DNA from 2 places in the Streptomyces sp. NPDC048650 genome. Region 2 is predicted to be linked to the other one. Evidence: riboswitches for the same ligand, from Rfam matches in the RefSeq annotation. Region 2 holds a riboswitch; the other holds the start of a gene.
What was found. A riboswitch is a leader RNA that binds a small molecule or an ion and turns the genes downstream of it on or off. The one in region 2 is predicted to bind cobalamin.

Region 1 (7,529 bases), on a different contig from region 2:
CAGCACCGGGGCGACGGTGAGATACAGCCGGTGGAGCGCACGCTCCCGCAGGAACCGCGACACGGTGACGCCGCCACCCTCGACCAGTACCCGGCCCAGTCCGCGCCGCGCCAGGGCGGCCAGCAGGCGGTGCGGGGCGAACGCTCCGGGCTCCGGAAGCACCAGCACGTCCACACCGTCGGTCGCCCGGCGGGCCCCTTCCGGCCCCACCACCCACACCGTCGGGGCCGCCCCGTCCGTGAACACCCGACGCTGCCGCGGCACCCGCCCGTGCGGATCGATCACCACCCGGACGGGGCTGTCGCCCGTGCAGGCGCGCACCGTCAGCCGCGGGTCGTCCGCCACCGCCGTACCCGCCCCGACGACCACGGCGTCGGCCAGTGCGCGCAGCCGGTGCAGATGGCGCCGGTCCTCCTCCCCGGTGACGTAGTCGGCGTCGCCGGTCCGGGTCGCGATGAAGCCGTCCAGGCTCTGCCCGAGCTGCGCGAAGGCGAAGCGGGGGCCGGCCAGGCAGAGCGGCACATAGCATGCGGCCAACTGCGCCGCCTCCGGTGAGGCGGGCGCTCCCCAGCACAGCCCTCCGTCGCCGTCCGGGACCAGGCCGGCAGCCGCGGCATCCCGTGCCGTGCGGATCCGGCGCAGCCGGTCCCAGGCCGCTTCCACGCCGAGTGCCTCATCCATGGCCGTCCCCCTGCGGAGCGAGCAGCGCGGCGTACTCGCCGAATGCCTCGACGAGCCCGGCCAGCAGCTCCCGTCCCTTGCGGGCGGAGGCGAGGGAGGGGCGGCCGAGGACCCCGGAGTCGGTGTACGCCGGCATGCCGAGAGTGAGCAGATGCCTGCGGTCGTCGGCGAGGTGGTCCGCCGATGCGTGCCCGGGCCGGACGAGTTCGGGATGGGCGTGCAGCAGGATGGATGTCTCCAGCTCGCCGGCGTGCATATCGCTGTGTGCGGACGTCTCCACCCCCGCCCGAGTGCGGGCCGCGTCCCAGTCGGCCGGGCCGGGGAAGAGAGCCATCCGCGTCCCCGTGCCGCCGGATTCTTGAACGATATTGCGCAGTACGTAATTTCCGCCGTGTCCGTTGACGAGAATCAAGGAGTCGATTCCGGAGCGGCGCAGCGAATCGGCGATGTCCGTCACGACGGTGTGCAGGGTACGGGCCGAAATGCTGACCGTGCCGGGCCAAGCCGCGTGTTCGTGGGAACAGGAGATGGTCAGCGGTGGCAGCAGAAGTGCGGGACGGCCGGCGGCGACCTCGTCGGCGACGGTGCAGGCGATGACCGTGTCGGTGATCAACGGCAGGAAAGGGCCGTGCTGTTCGAAGCTTCCGACGGGAAGGAGGGCGAAGTGCGGCTGCCGCTCCCGTACGTCCTGGGTGGTGTCCGCCGTCAGTAGCGCGCGGGCCGAATTCCGGGGTACCGGTGCGGTCATGGTGGGGTGCGGCCTTTCGTCGCGCTCGTTCGCAGGGCCGTCGCAGCATAGGCATCAGGCCAACTCATGCCAACCGGGTGCCCACCCCGGTACCATCACGCCATGACGGACCTCCATGCCGGTATCGCTCTCGATGACGACAGCCAGGTCGAACGGGTGGTGGAGGTCCGGTTGCCCACCGCGCACGGCGAATTTCTGGCCGTCGGCTATCTCGCGGTCCGCAGCGGCATCGAGCAAGTGGCCTTGGTGTACGGCGATGTGGCGGCGCAGCAGGTGCTGACCCGGGTGCATTCGGAGTGTCTGACCGGAGATGTCTTCGGGTCCACGCACTGCGAATGCGGCGACCAATTGTCCGCGGCGCTGCGGGCGATCGTGGCGGCCGGGCGCGGCGTTCTGGTGTATGTGCAGGGCCACGAGGGCCGGGGGATAGGGCTGTTGGCCAAGCTCCGGGCGATGAAACTCCAGGAGGGCGGGCTGGACACGGTCGAGGCGAACATCGCGCTCGGACTTCCGGTCGACGCTCGCGAATACGGCGTCGCGGCCGGAATGCTGCGGGATCTCGGCGTCGGGTCGGTAAGGCTGCTGTCGAACAATCCGCGTAAGCGGGAGGCGCTGCTGCGGCATGGTGTCACCGTCGCCGAACAGGTTCCGCTGCTGATGCCGCCGGGTGCGGAGAACATCCGCTATCTGCGGACGAAACGGGAGCGGCTCGACCACGATCTGCCGCATCTCGACGGCATTCCCGGGCTGTTCTGACGGCATAAGGGCCCGCGACCGGGGTCGCGGGCCCTTATCGGGGTGCCGCATCAGGGGCGGCCCAGGAGGCCGCCGCCGCGAAGGCCGTACCCGCGGCATCCGGAATCGCCGGAGCAGGGAGCCGGAGAAGCCTGCGGTACTTCGTCGACGGGCGGCAGGACGGCAGGACGGCGTGGGCGGGCGCGAATGCCGCGCCGCCCGCCACCGTTGACCGGATCCCGATCAGTGGCAGGGGAATCCGAGGAGGTGGCGTCCGTCGTGGACCCACTCGTGGACGTCCGTTCCGGAGAGCAGTGAGGTGGCGCCCTGCTCCGCGCCGATGAAGTACAGCAGGACCAGCATCAGGACACCGGTGAACAGTGCCCAGGGGGCGATGGCCTTGAGGGGGATCGGGGCCGGGGCGATGGTGCCGGTGGCCGGGGGTGCGATGGTCTGAGCCATGGCGGGACCTCCTGGTAGGGGGAACTCGCGTCCCTGGTTCGTGGAGTGCGCACGCGATATGTCGGGTCTGGCTCGCCCGGTCCCGGCCCCGCTGGGGCTGCGTCAAAACCGGACATACAGTGGCGCGACCGCGCCGGGATCCCACCGGCTTCCGTCATGTCGTCGTCAATATCATCGGGAAGGTATCGCGTACCGACCGGCGGGCCAAGGTCGTGCGAGGGGCGGAGGGACGCAAGGAGGGGCGCGCTGCGGCGTCAACTCACCGGAAAGGGAACGTCGTTGCCGTGGCGGGCGGACTATGAGAGAAGAGGACATGACAACTCGGGTGATGCTGGTCTCGCCGGCCGCCGGTGACGCGCAGCGCGAGGTGCGTTTCGATGACGACGGGCCGCTGAGCGAGGCCGGTCTGCGACGGGCCCGCGCGGTGGCCGGAAATCTGCCGTCCGCGGACCGCGTCGCCGTCTCGCCCTCCGTCCGGTGCCGCCGTACGGCCGCGGAGATCGGGTTGCCGGGAGAGTCCGAGCCGGCGCCGTCGGGCTGTGCGATGGGGCGCTGGCGCGGCCGAACCCTGGCCGAGGTGGCCGGGGCGGAAGGGGAAGGGGTGTCCGCCTGGCTGTCCGACCCGGACTTCGCGGGGCACGGCGGCGAGTCGCTGCGCGAGCTGTGCGAGCGGACCGGGGAGTGGCTCGCGGGGCTCGTGGCCACTCCCGGGCGGGTCCTGGCGGTGGTGGAGGTGGACGTGGTGCGTGCCGCCGCGGTGTGCGCCCTGCGGGGGCCCGTGGAGGTCTTCTGGCGGCTCGACGTACCGCCGCTCACCGTGACGGAGCTCAGTGGCCGGGGCGGGCGCTGGAACCTCGGGTTGGGGCGGGCCCTGCGTCGGGACTGACGGCGGGCTGTGAGGGCCCGTATCGATCGTCTTCAGGGTAAAGGCGACATAAGCGCAAAATAAGCGCAGAATAAAGAGTGCGCGGTTCCTTTGCCGCGGTACGGCCACGCTTGCGGAGCGAAGGAGGCGAGTCGGATGGCCGACGTCTCACACCACAGGGGAGATCTCGCAGGTCACCCCGATGTTTCTGAGATGCAGGCGCGATACGAGCGGGTCCTCGGCGGACGTGACGTGATCCTCGTGGACGGGCCGGTGTTCCTCGTCGGCCTGTACTGCGCCGCATCACCGTGGATCGTCCACTACGCGGCCTCGCAGCCCGCACTGTTGACCCACAACCTGATCCTCGGCATCGCCATCGCGCTGCTGGCCGTCGGGTTCACCGTCACACCCGACCGCATGTACGGCCTGAGTGGCGCGATGTGCGCCATGGGCGTGTGGATGATCGTCGCGCCCTGGATCGTCGGCAGCGGCCCGGACGCGGGCGTGATCCTCAACAACATCATCATCGGAGCCCTCACCTTCCTGCTGGGGGCGATGTGCATCGGCGCGGCCGCCAAGAGTCGCCGCACGACATGAGGCAGGCCCCGGAACGGGGCGTGTGACAGACCGTCGGCCCGCCCGCCCTCATCGAGGGTGGGTGGGCCGACGGCCGTCCGGGGCCAGCAGATTCCCGGAGAACCCGGCCAGCATCACTCCGCCCGCCATCAGCAGGCCCTGGCCGAAGGCGATGCCGGAGCCCAGCCCGACGAGCCCGGCGGCCAGCAGCAGCCAGGCGGCGCCCCGCCTCAACTGCCCGGCACGGTCGCCGGGTCGGCGGTCGTCGTCGGGGAACACAGGGGTGTTCCTCCCTCCCGGAGTGGGTCGGCGGTCGCGTCGCACGGGCGGATCGCAGGGGTCGTTGTCCCGGTGATCCCGAGATCTTAGGGTTACCTCGCATGATGCGGTGCGGCGGGCAACGGGCCGCACTGCCACAGGCGTTGTTGTGCCCGGTGCGACCCCGTCCGTAACGCGGCGATCGCGCCCGCCGTGCCCGTGAACAGAGAGGTGTCTCCCATGTCCCAGGAGAATCGGCCGGTCGACGAGGGCCGCGAGGTACTGACCCGGATCGCCTACGGCGCCATGGCGTCGCACACCCTGGGGGCCGCCGTCCGCCTCCGGATCGTCGATCTGATCGGCGACGGCACGGTGACGGCGGCGGACGTCGCGGCGCAGTGCGCGGCCCGGCCACAGGCCATGGGCAGGTTGTTACGGGCGCTGGCCGGGCTGGGGCTGCTCGCCGAGCGGGCCCCGGGACGGTTCGCCGTCACCCCGGCCGGCGCCCTGCTGCGCAGTGACGGGCCCGGGTCGCTGCACTCCTTCGCCCGGATGTTCACCGACCCCACCATGCTCCGGGCATGGGAGCACCTGGAAGACAGCGTGCGGACCGGTGAGCCGGCCTTCGACGCGCTCTTCGGCAAGGACTTCTTCGGTCACCTCGCCGAACATCCGGAACTCTCCGCCGAGTTCAATGCCGCGATGGGCCAGGCCACGCGCGACACCGCGGCCTTGCTGCCGGCGGTGTTCGACTTCGGCCGCTTCACGACGGTGGCCGACATCGGCGGCGGCGACGGCACGCTGCTCGCCGCGATCCTGCGGGCGCACCCGTCGCTCACCGGCATCGTCTTCGACCTTCGCGAGGGGCTCGCACAGGCCGCCGACACACTGGCCCGAGACGGCCTGGAAGGCCGGTGTTCCCTGGTGAGCGGGGACTTCTTCACCACGGCACCGGACGGCGCCGACCTGTATCTCCTCAAGAGCGTGATCCACGACTGGAGCGACGAGCGGTGCACGGAGATCCTCCGCCACTGCCGCCGGGCCGTCCCGGACGACGGCCGACTACTGATCATCGAGCCGGTGCTGCCGCCCGTCGTGGATCCCTCGGCCGCCGGAGTCGTCTATATCAGCGACCTGAACATGCTGGTCAACGTCGGTGGCCGGGAACGCACCCGGGACGACTTCGCACGCCTGCTGGGCGGCGCCGGCTTCGCCCTGCGGTCCGTGACGCCGCTGCCCAGGCCCAACCGCTTCTCCCTGCTGGAGGCCGAGCCCGTGTGACGACGGGGCGCCCGTGCCGTCGCCGGGTGTGTCCGCGGCTGCGTCGTGCCGGGGCTGCGGGGGGCCGGGCCGCAGCCCCGGTGCGAGGGCCAGGGTGACCGCGATCGAGGCCGCGGCCGTCGCCGCCATCCCGGTGGCGGCCGAGGTGCGCTCGGCGACGGCCCCCGCCAGGGCGGCGCCGACGCCCTGCCAGGTCAGCATGCCCGAGGTGTGCAGGCCCAGGGCGTGACCGCTCGCCTCCGGTGGCGTCAGGGCCAGCAGCCGCTCCTGCAGCAGCAGCCCCGCCCCATAGCCGACGGTGGCGAGCGACACCGCCGCCGCCGCGAGCGGCAGCGCCGGATGCAGGCCGAAGAGCAGGTACGGCACGGCGAGCAGCAGGCACAGCGGAACGACGAGCCGGTGGCGCCACCGGGCCGGGACGAAGCGGCCGACCGCCGTGTCCCCGGCCAGCATGCCGAGCGCGCCACAGGCGAAGAGCAGGCCCGCGTACCGGGGCGCGTAGGAGACGTACAGGGACTCGCAGCCGGCGATCAGCCCGTTGGGCACCCACAGGGCGAGGTAGACGTGGCGGCGCGGACGGGACGCCCAGAGCCGGGCGTTGATCCGCCAGGTCTCGGCGGGCGACGGCCGCCCGGTGGCGCGTGGCGGGCGACGGCTCAGGCCGCAGCGGGCGGTGGCCGCCGCGGCGAGGTACAGCCCGGCACCGGTGAGCAGTGCGCCGCGTGCCGAGAGCGCGCTCACCAGGATGCCGCCGAGCGCGAAACCGGCGACCTGCACCACCCCGGCGGACACGTTGAGCGCCGCGCGGCCCAGCAGCCGACCCTCGGCGGGGAGGATCTCGTTGAGCAGCCCGTAGCGCACCCCGCCGCCCAGCGCCGCCGCCGTTCCCAGACCCGCCAGGACGGCGAACACGGCCGCCACGGGCAGACCCGGAACGGCCTGGGCGGCGGTGCCCAGGCCGAAGAGCAGAGCCAGCCCGGTCAGCGTGGCCCGCGGCGGCAGCCGGTCGGCCGCGGACAGGAGGGTGGCCGCGCCGACCACCTGGGCCAGGCAGGGGCCGAACATCGCGAGGGCGGACAGCAGTGGGGAGCCGGTCGAGGCGTGGACCAGCGTGCCCAGCGCCAGGCCGGACAGGGTCTGGGCCGCCACCTGAGCGGCGGACATCAGGAACAGTGCGGTGAACTCCGGTGCGATGAAGAGCTGTCGGTAGGTGTGCATGGCCGGAGTCTTGGTGGGCGCACGGCCCGGACATACTGTTTCGCGGGGAGGCGAAACGATGGGCTGGTGGCAGGTCGGCGCGGACACCCTCGCGGGCAGCCGGTTCGTGCTCTCCCCGCTGGCAGAGGCCATCGGGAGCCTGAAGACCCTGGAGCGGGGCACGGCCGCGCACCCCGGCGAGCGCGGCTGGCTCGATGCCTACCTGCCCGCCTACCGCCGGCGTCTGGCCGGTGATCCGGTCACCGCACTTCTCGTCCGCGCCGCGCTCGGCCGCACCTGGAACGCCACCTTTCTGACCCCGACGCCCTCCGGTGAACACCGCGACTTCGCAGCGGAGTCGGCCCGCATCCGCCGGACGCCGCCGGCCCGGGCCCGGGCGGATCTGACCGTGTCGCTGGGCGGCCCGCTCCCCGGCCGGCTGCATCGCGACGATCTGCCGGCGCGCACCGCGGACCTGTTGGAGTGGGTCTGGACGCGGGCGGTGCTGCCGGAGTGGCCGCGGCGGTGCCGGGTTCTCGAGGCCGATGTCGTCGCGCGTACCGCGCGGTGGAGCCGGCACGGCTGGGCCGCGGCCCTTGACGGGATGCGGCCGGGGATGCGGTGGCTGGGGGAGGGACGGTTGCAGATCACCGTGAGCGACGCCCCGGCGCGAGAACTCCGAGGGGCTCGGCTGCTCTTCGTCCCCGTGACGTCCGGTCAGAGCTG
Region 2 (7,529 bases):
GCCGGGCTCGGCGGTCTGGTTGGCGGTGCGGTTGGCGGCGTCCTTGAACGTCATCCAGCCGTTGCCGGTCTGCGCCAGGGTGCGCATCATGCGGGAGTACAGCACCCGCGCCGGAATCTGCTTGAGCGCACGGCCGTCGGCCTCGGCCCTGCGGTACGCGGCGTCGAACTCCTCGCCCCACAGGTCCACCAGCTCCGGGGTGTCGGAGGGCGAGAACAGCGACCAGTCGGCGTCCGCCTCCACGCGGCGCATGAACTCGTCCGGGATCCAGTGGGCGATGTTCAGGTTGTGCGTCCGGCGGGCCTCCTCACCGGTGTTGTCGCGCAACTCGAGGAACTCCTCGATGTCCGCGTGCCAGGTCTCCAGGTAGACACAGGCGGCACCCTTGCGCCGGCCGCCCTGGTTGACGGCCGCGACCGAGGCGTCCAGCGTGCGCAGGAACGGCACGATGCCGTTGGAGTGCCCGTTGGTGCCGCGGATCAGCGAACCCCGGGCGCGGATACGGGAGTACGACAGGCCGATGCCGCCCGCGTGCTTCGACAGCCGGGCGACCTGGTGGTACCGGTCGTAGATCGAGTCCAGCTCGTCCAGCGGCGAGTCCAGCAGATAGCAGGAGGACATCTGCGGGTGGCGGGTGCCGGAGTTGAAGAGGGTCGGGGACGAGGGCAGGTAGGAGAGCGTGCTGGTCAGCCGGTACAGCTCGGCGACATCGGCCAGCGCCCGCTCGGAGTGGTCCTCGGCGAGGCCGCAGGCCACCCGGAGCAGGAAGTGCTGGGGCGTCTCGATGACCTGCCGGGTGAGGGGGTGCCGCAGGAGGTAGCGGGAGTGCAGGGTGCGCAGCCCGAAGTAGCCGAACCGGTCGTCGGCGCCGTCCGCCAGGGCCTTGTCCACGAGCCCGTTCAGCCGGTCCGCGTGCGTGCGGACGAACTCCGCGGTCCCGTCGGCGATCAGGCCCTCGCGGTGGCCGGTCGCGACCGAGGCGGAGAAGCCGGTGGCGCCCTGGCCGGCGGCCTCCTCGGCGATGGCGAGGGTGAGCAGTCGCGCGGCGAGCCGGGAGTACTGCGGCTCGTCACCGATCAGTCCGGCCGCGGCCTCGATGGCCAGCGAGCGCAACTCGGCCTCGTCCGAGCCCGGGTGCCGGCCGCGCAGCGCGGCGGCGGCCACCTTTCCGGGGTCGGTCGCGGTCAGGTCCGCGGTCAGCTCGGTCAGGGTGCGCAGCAGGGCGACGCCCGGTGCGTCCGTCCCCGGCGTGCCGTTCGCGGAAGCGCCGGGTGCGGCCACCACGGGCGGCACGACCTCGGCGTCTGACGCGGGCTCCGTTGGCGCGATGGTCACGTGATGCTCTCCCTCACTCGGCGGGGGCCGGGAGGGCGGCGGCGCGACGGGCGCACGCGGGCATGCCGCACCCCCGTACGGGCAGGGGTGCGCGGGCACACCGCGCGGCGTCCACCGGCCCAACCCTCGGGGCCCGGACGTAGCGACGTCCGCACCGATGGCGGTGCGGGCGTACTGTCGGCAGGTCCTCGGACTTTCTGGACGCGCGAGCTGGCCGTAAGGCAACCTGGGCGCGCTCGTACACCGTTGCGGGACAGTTCCGGATTCCCACCGGATTTCCCTGCGGCGACAGCGAGACGAGCATACATCTTGTGCTGCTCCCCGCACGCACCCCCACATCTTGTGTCGTCGCCGGATTGTATTCCCACAGACGTGCGAACGCCGCCGGGGCGCGGGAGGGCCCTGGAAGCCGCTCAGTCGAGCTCGCGGACGAAGGCCCAGAGTGTGATGTCCGGCACCGGATCCCAGTCCCGCTCCCCGGCGCGGAGGAAGCCCAGGCGGCGATAGAGCCGGTGGGCGGGCAGCAGATGCCGCTGGCTGGAGAGCACCATCGCCCGCAGCCCGAGCCTCCGTGCACGCTCCAGGCAAGCCCTCACCAGTGCCGCCCCGACGCCCCGCCCGCGCCCCTCGGCCCGCACCGCCAGCATCCGGAACTCGCCCTCCCCGGGGCCCGCCAGATCCGCGTACGGACTGCCGTACGCGGCGAAGGTGACCGCGCCCAGCAGCGCCCCGTCCGCCGCCTCGGCCACCAGCACCTCGGCGTGCTCCGCGCGGTGCGCGACCTTCCGCAGCTCGGCCGCGTAGGGGTCGTCCTCCCCGAACACCAGCAGCCCGTCGGCCAGATAGACCTGCATCAAGAGGTCACCGACGGCGGTGAATTCGGCCTGCCGGGCGGGCCTGATCGTGATGTCCATGCGGTGCAGTGTGGCTGTCGGTGGCCCCGCGTTCAGTGAACCCGACGCCGGCCGCTACGAGAACGTCCACACCGTTCCCTACGGCACATCGCTCGCCCTGCCGGAGCCGGTCGGCATCACGCTCGACACCGAGCCGCTGAAGGACCGGGTGAGCTGACCGCCCGCCCCGCCACGCGAACGGGCCGCCGCGTCCCCGAGGGATGCGGCGGCCCGAAGGCGGCAGTGGTGCGGTGCCCGGCGGTCGTTCGGTGCCGGGCGGCGGCTCAGTGCCCGGCCGGTGCCTCCGCGGTGGCCGGCGGCAGGTCCGGGGTGACGCCCTTGTCGCCGACGTCCGCGGTGTAGTCCGCGGGGCTGGTCTCGTCGACGCCGTCCGGTGCCTTCACGGCCTTCAGGACGAAGGTCAGCACGACCGAGACCACGACGTTCAGCACGAACGCGGTCAGGCCGATGTAGCCGATCTCGCCGATGCCGGGGATCGCCTTGCTGGAGCCGCCGAAGTGGGCCTGGGTGGGGCTCGCCACGCCGTAGGCCGCGAGGGTGCCGTAGAGCATGCCGACGGCCCAGCCGGCCAGCAGGGCCCAGCGGTGGAACCAGCGGGTGAACAGGCCGCCGACCAGGGAGGGCATGGTCTGCAGGATCCAGATGCCGCCCAGCAGCTGGAAGTTGATGGCGACGGTCTTGTCCATGGTGAGGACGAAGACGAGCGCGCCCACCTTCACCAGCAGCGAGACCAGCTTGGCGACCTTGTGCTCCTGCGCCGCGGTCGCGTCCGGCTTGAGGAAGTCCTTGTAGACATTGCGGGTGAAGAGGTTGGCCGCGGCGATGGACATGATGGCGGCCGGTACGAGCGCGCCGATGCCGATCGCGGCGAAGGCGACGCCGGAGAACCAGCTCGGGAACATGTCCTCGAACAGCTGCGGAATGGCCAGCTGAGGGTTGCCCTTGATGTCCGTGCCGGCCTTGATCGCCATGAAGCCGAGCAGTGCCAGGAGCCCCAGCATCAGCGAGTACAGCGGCAGGATGGTCGTGTTGCGGCGGATCACGTTGCGGCTGCGGGAGGACAGCGTGGCGGTGATCGAGTGCGGGTACATGAAGAGCGCCAGCGCGGAGCCCAGGGCCAGGGTGGCGTACGCCCACTGGGCGTTGGGGCCGCTGGCCAGCTCGCCGCGCGGTTTGCCGGTCGGGCCCGGCTGCGCGAACGCCTTGCCGGCCGAGTCGAAGATCGCGTCGAAGCCGCCCAGCTTGATCGGGATGTAGATGATGGCCACGGCGATGACCAGGTAGATCAGACCGTCCTTGACGAACGCGATCAGGGCCGGTGCGCGCAGGCCGGAGGAGTAGGTGTAGGCGGCCAGCACCGCGAACGCGATCAGCAGCGGCAGGTCCTTGACGAACCAGTGGGTGTTCTCGCCGCCGCCGACACCCATCACGTCCAGGACGGCCTGGATGCCGACGAGTTGGAGGGCGATGTACGGCATCGTGGCCAGGATGCCGGTGAGCGCCACGGCCAGCGACAGGCCCTTGGAGCCGAAGCGGCCGCGCACGAAGTCGGATGTGGTGACATAGCCGTGTTTGTGCGAGACCGACCACAGACGCGGCAGAAAGGTGAAGATGAGGGGATAGACCAGGATCGTGTACGGCACGGCGAAGAAGCCGGACGCCCCCGCCGCGTAGATCGCCGCCGGGACGGCCACGAAGGTGTACGCGGTGTAGAGGTCACCACCGAGCAGGAACCACGTCACCCAGGTCCCGAAGCTGCGGCCGCCCAGGCCCCATTCGTCGAGGTTGGCCGACTGCTCGGCCTTGCGCCAGCGGGCGGCGAGGAAGCCCATGACCGTCACGGCCACGAAGAAGAAGATGAAGACGGCGAGCGCGACGCCGTTGACGCCGCCGGTCGGGGCGGCGGCGAGCCGGATGGCGGAGGAGGTCACTTGGCCACACCATCCTTGCGGGCGCGCTTCTCACGCTGCACCAGCTTGTACGCGATCGACGTCAGCACGGTCGAGATCAGCACCCAGAGCATCTGGTACCAGTAGAAGAACGGGATCCCGATGAGCGTCGGCTCCATGCGGGCGTACGAACTCACCCACAGCATCGCCACGAACGGAGCGAGCAGACACACCCCGATCACCACCCGGGCGGGCGTGACGACGCGTCTGCGCTCCGGTGGTGCGGCTGCCGACTCTGGCTGTGACATGGCGGGCTCCGTCCGTGGCCTGTTCTCCTGGGTAACAGGCTGGAAATCTAAGCCAGGGTCGTGGCGCGCGTCACTAGGTGTCCGCATATCGGTATGGCATACCTGAGTTGTGGGCCCGCGGCGCGGGGCCCGCTCAGTCGGTGGGGCGGCGCAGCCGGGCGACGAACTTGTAGCGGTCGCCGCGGTAGACCGAGCGCACCCACTCCACGGGCTCTCCCCGGGCGTCGAGGGAGTGCCGGGAGAGCATCAGCATCGGCAGGCCGACGTCCGTGCCCAGCAGCCCGGCCTCGCGCGGGGTGGCCAGCGACGTCTCGATGGTCTCCTCCGCCTCTGCCAGGCGGACGTCGTAGACCTCGGCGAGCGCGGTGTAGAGAGAGGTGTACTTGACGAGGTTGCGGCGCAGCGCGGGGAAGCGTTTGGCCGACAGGTGGGTGATCTCGATGGCCATCGGCTCGCCGCTGGCCAGCCGCAGCCGTTCGATGCGCAGCACCCGGCCGCCGGCGCCGATGTCCAGCAGAGCGGCGAGGCGGTCGTCGGCGGTGACATAGCCGATGTCCAGCAGCTGGGACGTCGGCTCCAGTCCCTGGGCGCGCATGTCCTCGGTGTAGGAGGTCAGTTGCAGCGCCTGGGAGACCTTGGGCTTGGCGACGAAGGTGCCCTTGCCCTGGATGCGCTCCAGGCGGCCCTCGACGACGAGTTCCTGGAGGGCCTGGCGAACCGTCGTACGGGAGGTGTCGAACTCCGCGGCCAGGGTGCGCTCGGGCGGCACGGGGGTGCCGGGCGGGAGTGTTTCGGTGATCTCCAGCAAGTGCCGCTTGAGGCGGTAGTACTTGGGCACCCGGGCGGTGCGCGGGGCGCCGCCGCCGCTCTCGGCACTGCCGCCTTCGGTCTCCATGGCCCGCCTCTCCGACTGGTGTCGCGCTGCCGTCACCGGCTCCTCCGTACGTAGCGGCTCACATCGTGGCACGAGTGGACACCGCGTGCCGCCTCGCAGGTCCCGGACCCCCAGATGTCGGTCCGGTAACGGACCTGACAGCGACTCTTATACACCCTTGACACCCCAAAAGGTCTAGGCCAAGCTGCGGGCACTGGTCTAAACCATTAAAGACCACACCCGGCCTTTGGGGGAGAGCGCAATGAAGCGTGGGCTCATAGCGGCGACGGCGGTCGCGGGAATGCTGGTGGGTGTCGCTGCCTGTGGGTCGAGCGGCGGCAAGGCGGGAGCGGACGGCTTCAAGGGGCAGAAGCTGACCGTATGGGTCATGAGCGGGTCGAATCCGGCGCAGTGGAGCAAGCAGGTCTCCGCGCAATTCAAGAAGAAGACCGGCGCCACCGTCGAATTCAAGGTCCAGCAGTGGAACGGAATTCAGCAGAAGCTGAGCACCGCACTGTCCGAGGACACCCCGCCGGATGTGGTGGAAATCGGCAATACGCAGACGGCGGCCTATGCGAAGGCGGGCGCCCTGGCCGACCTCGGTGACCTGAAGAAGGACATCGGCGCGGACTGGAACGACGCCTTCAACAAGGCGTCGCTGGTGGACGGCAAGCAGTACGCACTGCCGTGGTACGCCGGAAACCGCGTCGTCATGTACAACAAGAAGATCTGGGCCGAGGCGGGCCTGACGGGCACCCCCAGGACCCGCAACGCGCTCTTCAAGGCGTTCGACACCATCAAGAAGAAGACCGACGCCGAACCGCTCTATCTGCCCGGCCAGAACTGGTACTTCTTCGACGGCCTGACCATCGGCACCGGCGCCGACCTGGTGAAGAAGCAGGGCGGCAGGTGGGTCTCCAACCTCGGCGACCCCAAGGTCTCCAAGGCCATGGACATCTACCGGCAGTACCAGTCCTTCAGCACGGCCCCGAAGAACAAGGACGAGGCCACCCCGCAGCAGGCCGAGGTGTTCGCCAAGGGGAAGACCGGCGCCGTCATCGCCATGGGCTACGAGGCCGCCACCGCGATCAAGGCCAATCCGGACATCAAGAAGGACATCGGCTTCTTCACCATTCCCGGTGAGACCGCCGCGAAGCCCGAGGGCGTCTTCCTCGGCGGCTCCAACTTCGCCGTCGCCGGCATGGGCAAGAACCAGGAACTCGCCAAGGAATTCCTGAAGATCGCCCTGTCGAAGCAGAACGACGCGCAGATGGTCAAGGAAGTCGGCTGGACGCCGAAGTCCCCCGACCTGGCCGACGCCGCCAAGGGAAATCCGGCCGCGCTGGCCGCCGCACCCGCCGCGGAGAAGGCCGGCGGCACGACTCCGCTGATTCCCCAGTGGGCCGCGGTCGAGAACCTTCCGAACCCGATCAAGAGCTATATGACGGCCGTGCTGGGCGGTAAGTCCCCGGCCGACGCCGCCAAGGGCGTCGAGTCCGAGATCAACACACGCCTCGCCAAGGAGTAGTCCGGCACCGGGCACGCAACCAGCTGCGTACGGGGCCGGCCGTCCCCGGCCCCGTACGCGCACACCGGGTAACCGCAGGCAACGAGGGGGAGCAGGGTCCCATGGCAGTGCAGCTCGACGGCGCGGTGGTCAAGACCGCGGCGCGGACCGGCAAGGGGGGCCTGCCACCCGGCCGGCGCGGCTCCGGGAGACGGCAGGGCTCCGGGAGACGGCGCGGCACCCCGTATCTGCTGCTGCTCCCGGCCCTGTTGGCGACCGCGGTGCTCCTCGGCTGGCCGATGGTGCGCAACATCCTGCTCTCCTTCCAGAACCTCAACATGAAGGAGCTGATCCAGCACCTCACCGAGTGGCGGGGAGCCGGCAACTACCAGGAGATCCTGGGCAGCGAGCAGTTCTGGCGGGTCACCCTGCGCACCATCGTCTTCACCGCGGTCAACGTCGTCCTGATCATGGTGCTCGGCGTGCTGATCGGACTGCTGCTGGCCCGGCTCGGCAAGAAGATGCGCCTGACGCTGTCCGCCGCGCTGGTGCTCGCGTGGGCGATGCCGGTGATCGCCGCCACCACCGTCTTCCAGTGGCTCTTCGACTCCCGCTACGGCGTCGTCAACTGGCTGCTGGACCGACTCGGTTGGCACGCCATGGCCCACTACGACTGGGTCGGCACCCAGCTGTCGACGTTCT

Region 1: another riboswitch for cobalamin. It lies ahead of ACGFML_RS32230 (CbtB-domain containing protein); the one in region 2 lies ahead of ACGFML_RS03605 (ribonucleoside-diphosphate reductase subunit alpha).

What each region holds. Positions count from the first base shown of each region.
Region 1 is NZ_JBICVM010000016.1:23,796-31,324, reverse strand. Features, by position in the region: partial or broken gene ACGFML_RS32245 (RibD family protein) at 46-681, opposite strand; gene ACGFML_RS32240 (creatininase family protein) at 674-1,429, opposite strand; gene ribA (GTP cyclohydrolase II) at 1,532-2,185, shown strand; gene ACGFML_RS32230 (CbtB-domain containing protein) at 2,408-2,626, opposite strand; cobalamin riboswitch at 2,669-2,814, opposite strand; gene ACGFML_RS32225 (histidine phosphatase family protein) at 2,940-3,512, shown strand; gene ACGFML_RS32220 (SPW repeat protein) at 3,648-4,088, shown strand; gene ACGFML_RS32215 (hypothetical protein) at 4,137-4,346, opposite strand; gene ACGFML_RS32210 (methyltransferase) at 4,566-5,606, shown strand; partial or broken gene ACGFML_RS32205 (MFS transporter) at 5,676-6,824, opposite strand; gene ACGFML_RS32200 (ArsR/SmtB family transcription factor) at 6,883-7,529, shown strand, end outside.
Region 2 is NZ_JBICVM010000001.1:783,069-790,597, forward strand. Features, by position in the region: gene ACGFML_RS03605 (ribonucleoside-diphosphate reductase subunit alpha) at 1-1,335, opposite strand, end outside; cobalamin riboswitch at 1,497-1,656, opposite strand; gene ACGFML_RS03610 (GNAT family N-acetyltransferase) at 1,749-2,249, opposite strand; gene ACGFML_RS03615 (hypothetical protein) at 2,248-2,406, shown strand; gene mctP (monocarboxylate uptake permease MctP) at 2,513-4,180, opposite strand; gene ACGFML_RS03625 (DUF3311 domain-containing protein) at 4,177-4,446, opposite strand; gene ACGFML_RS03630 (GntR family transcriptional regulator) at 4,580-5,341, opposite strand; gene ACGFML_RS03635 (extracellular solute-binding protein) at 5,583-6,848, shown strand; gene ACGFML_RS03640 (carbohydrate ABC transporter permease) at 6,950-7,529, shown strand, end outside.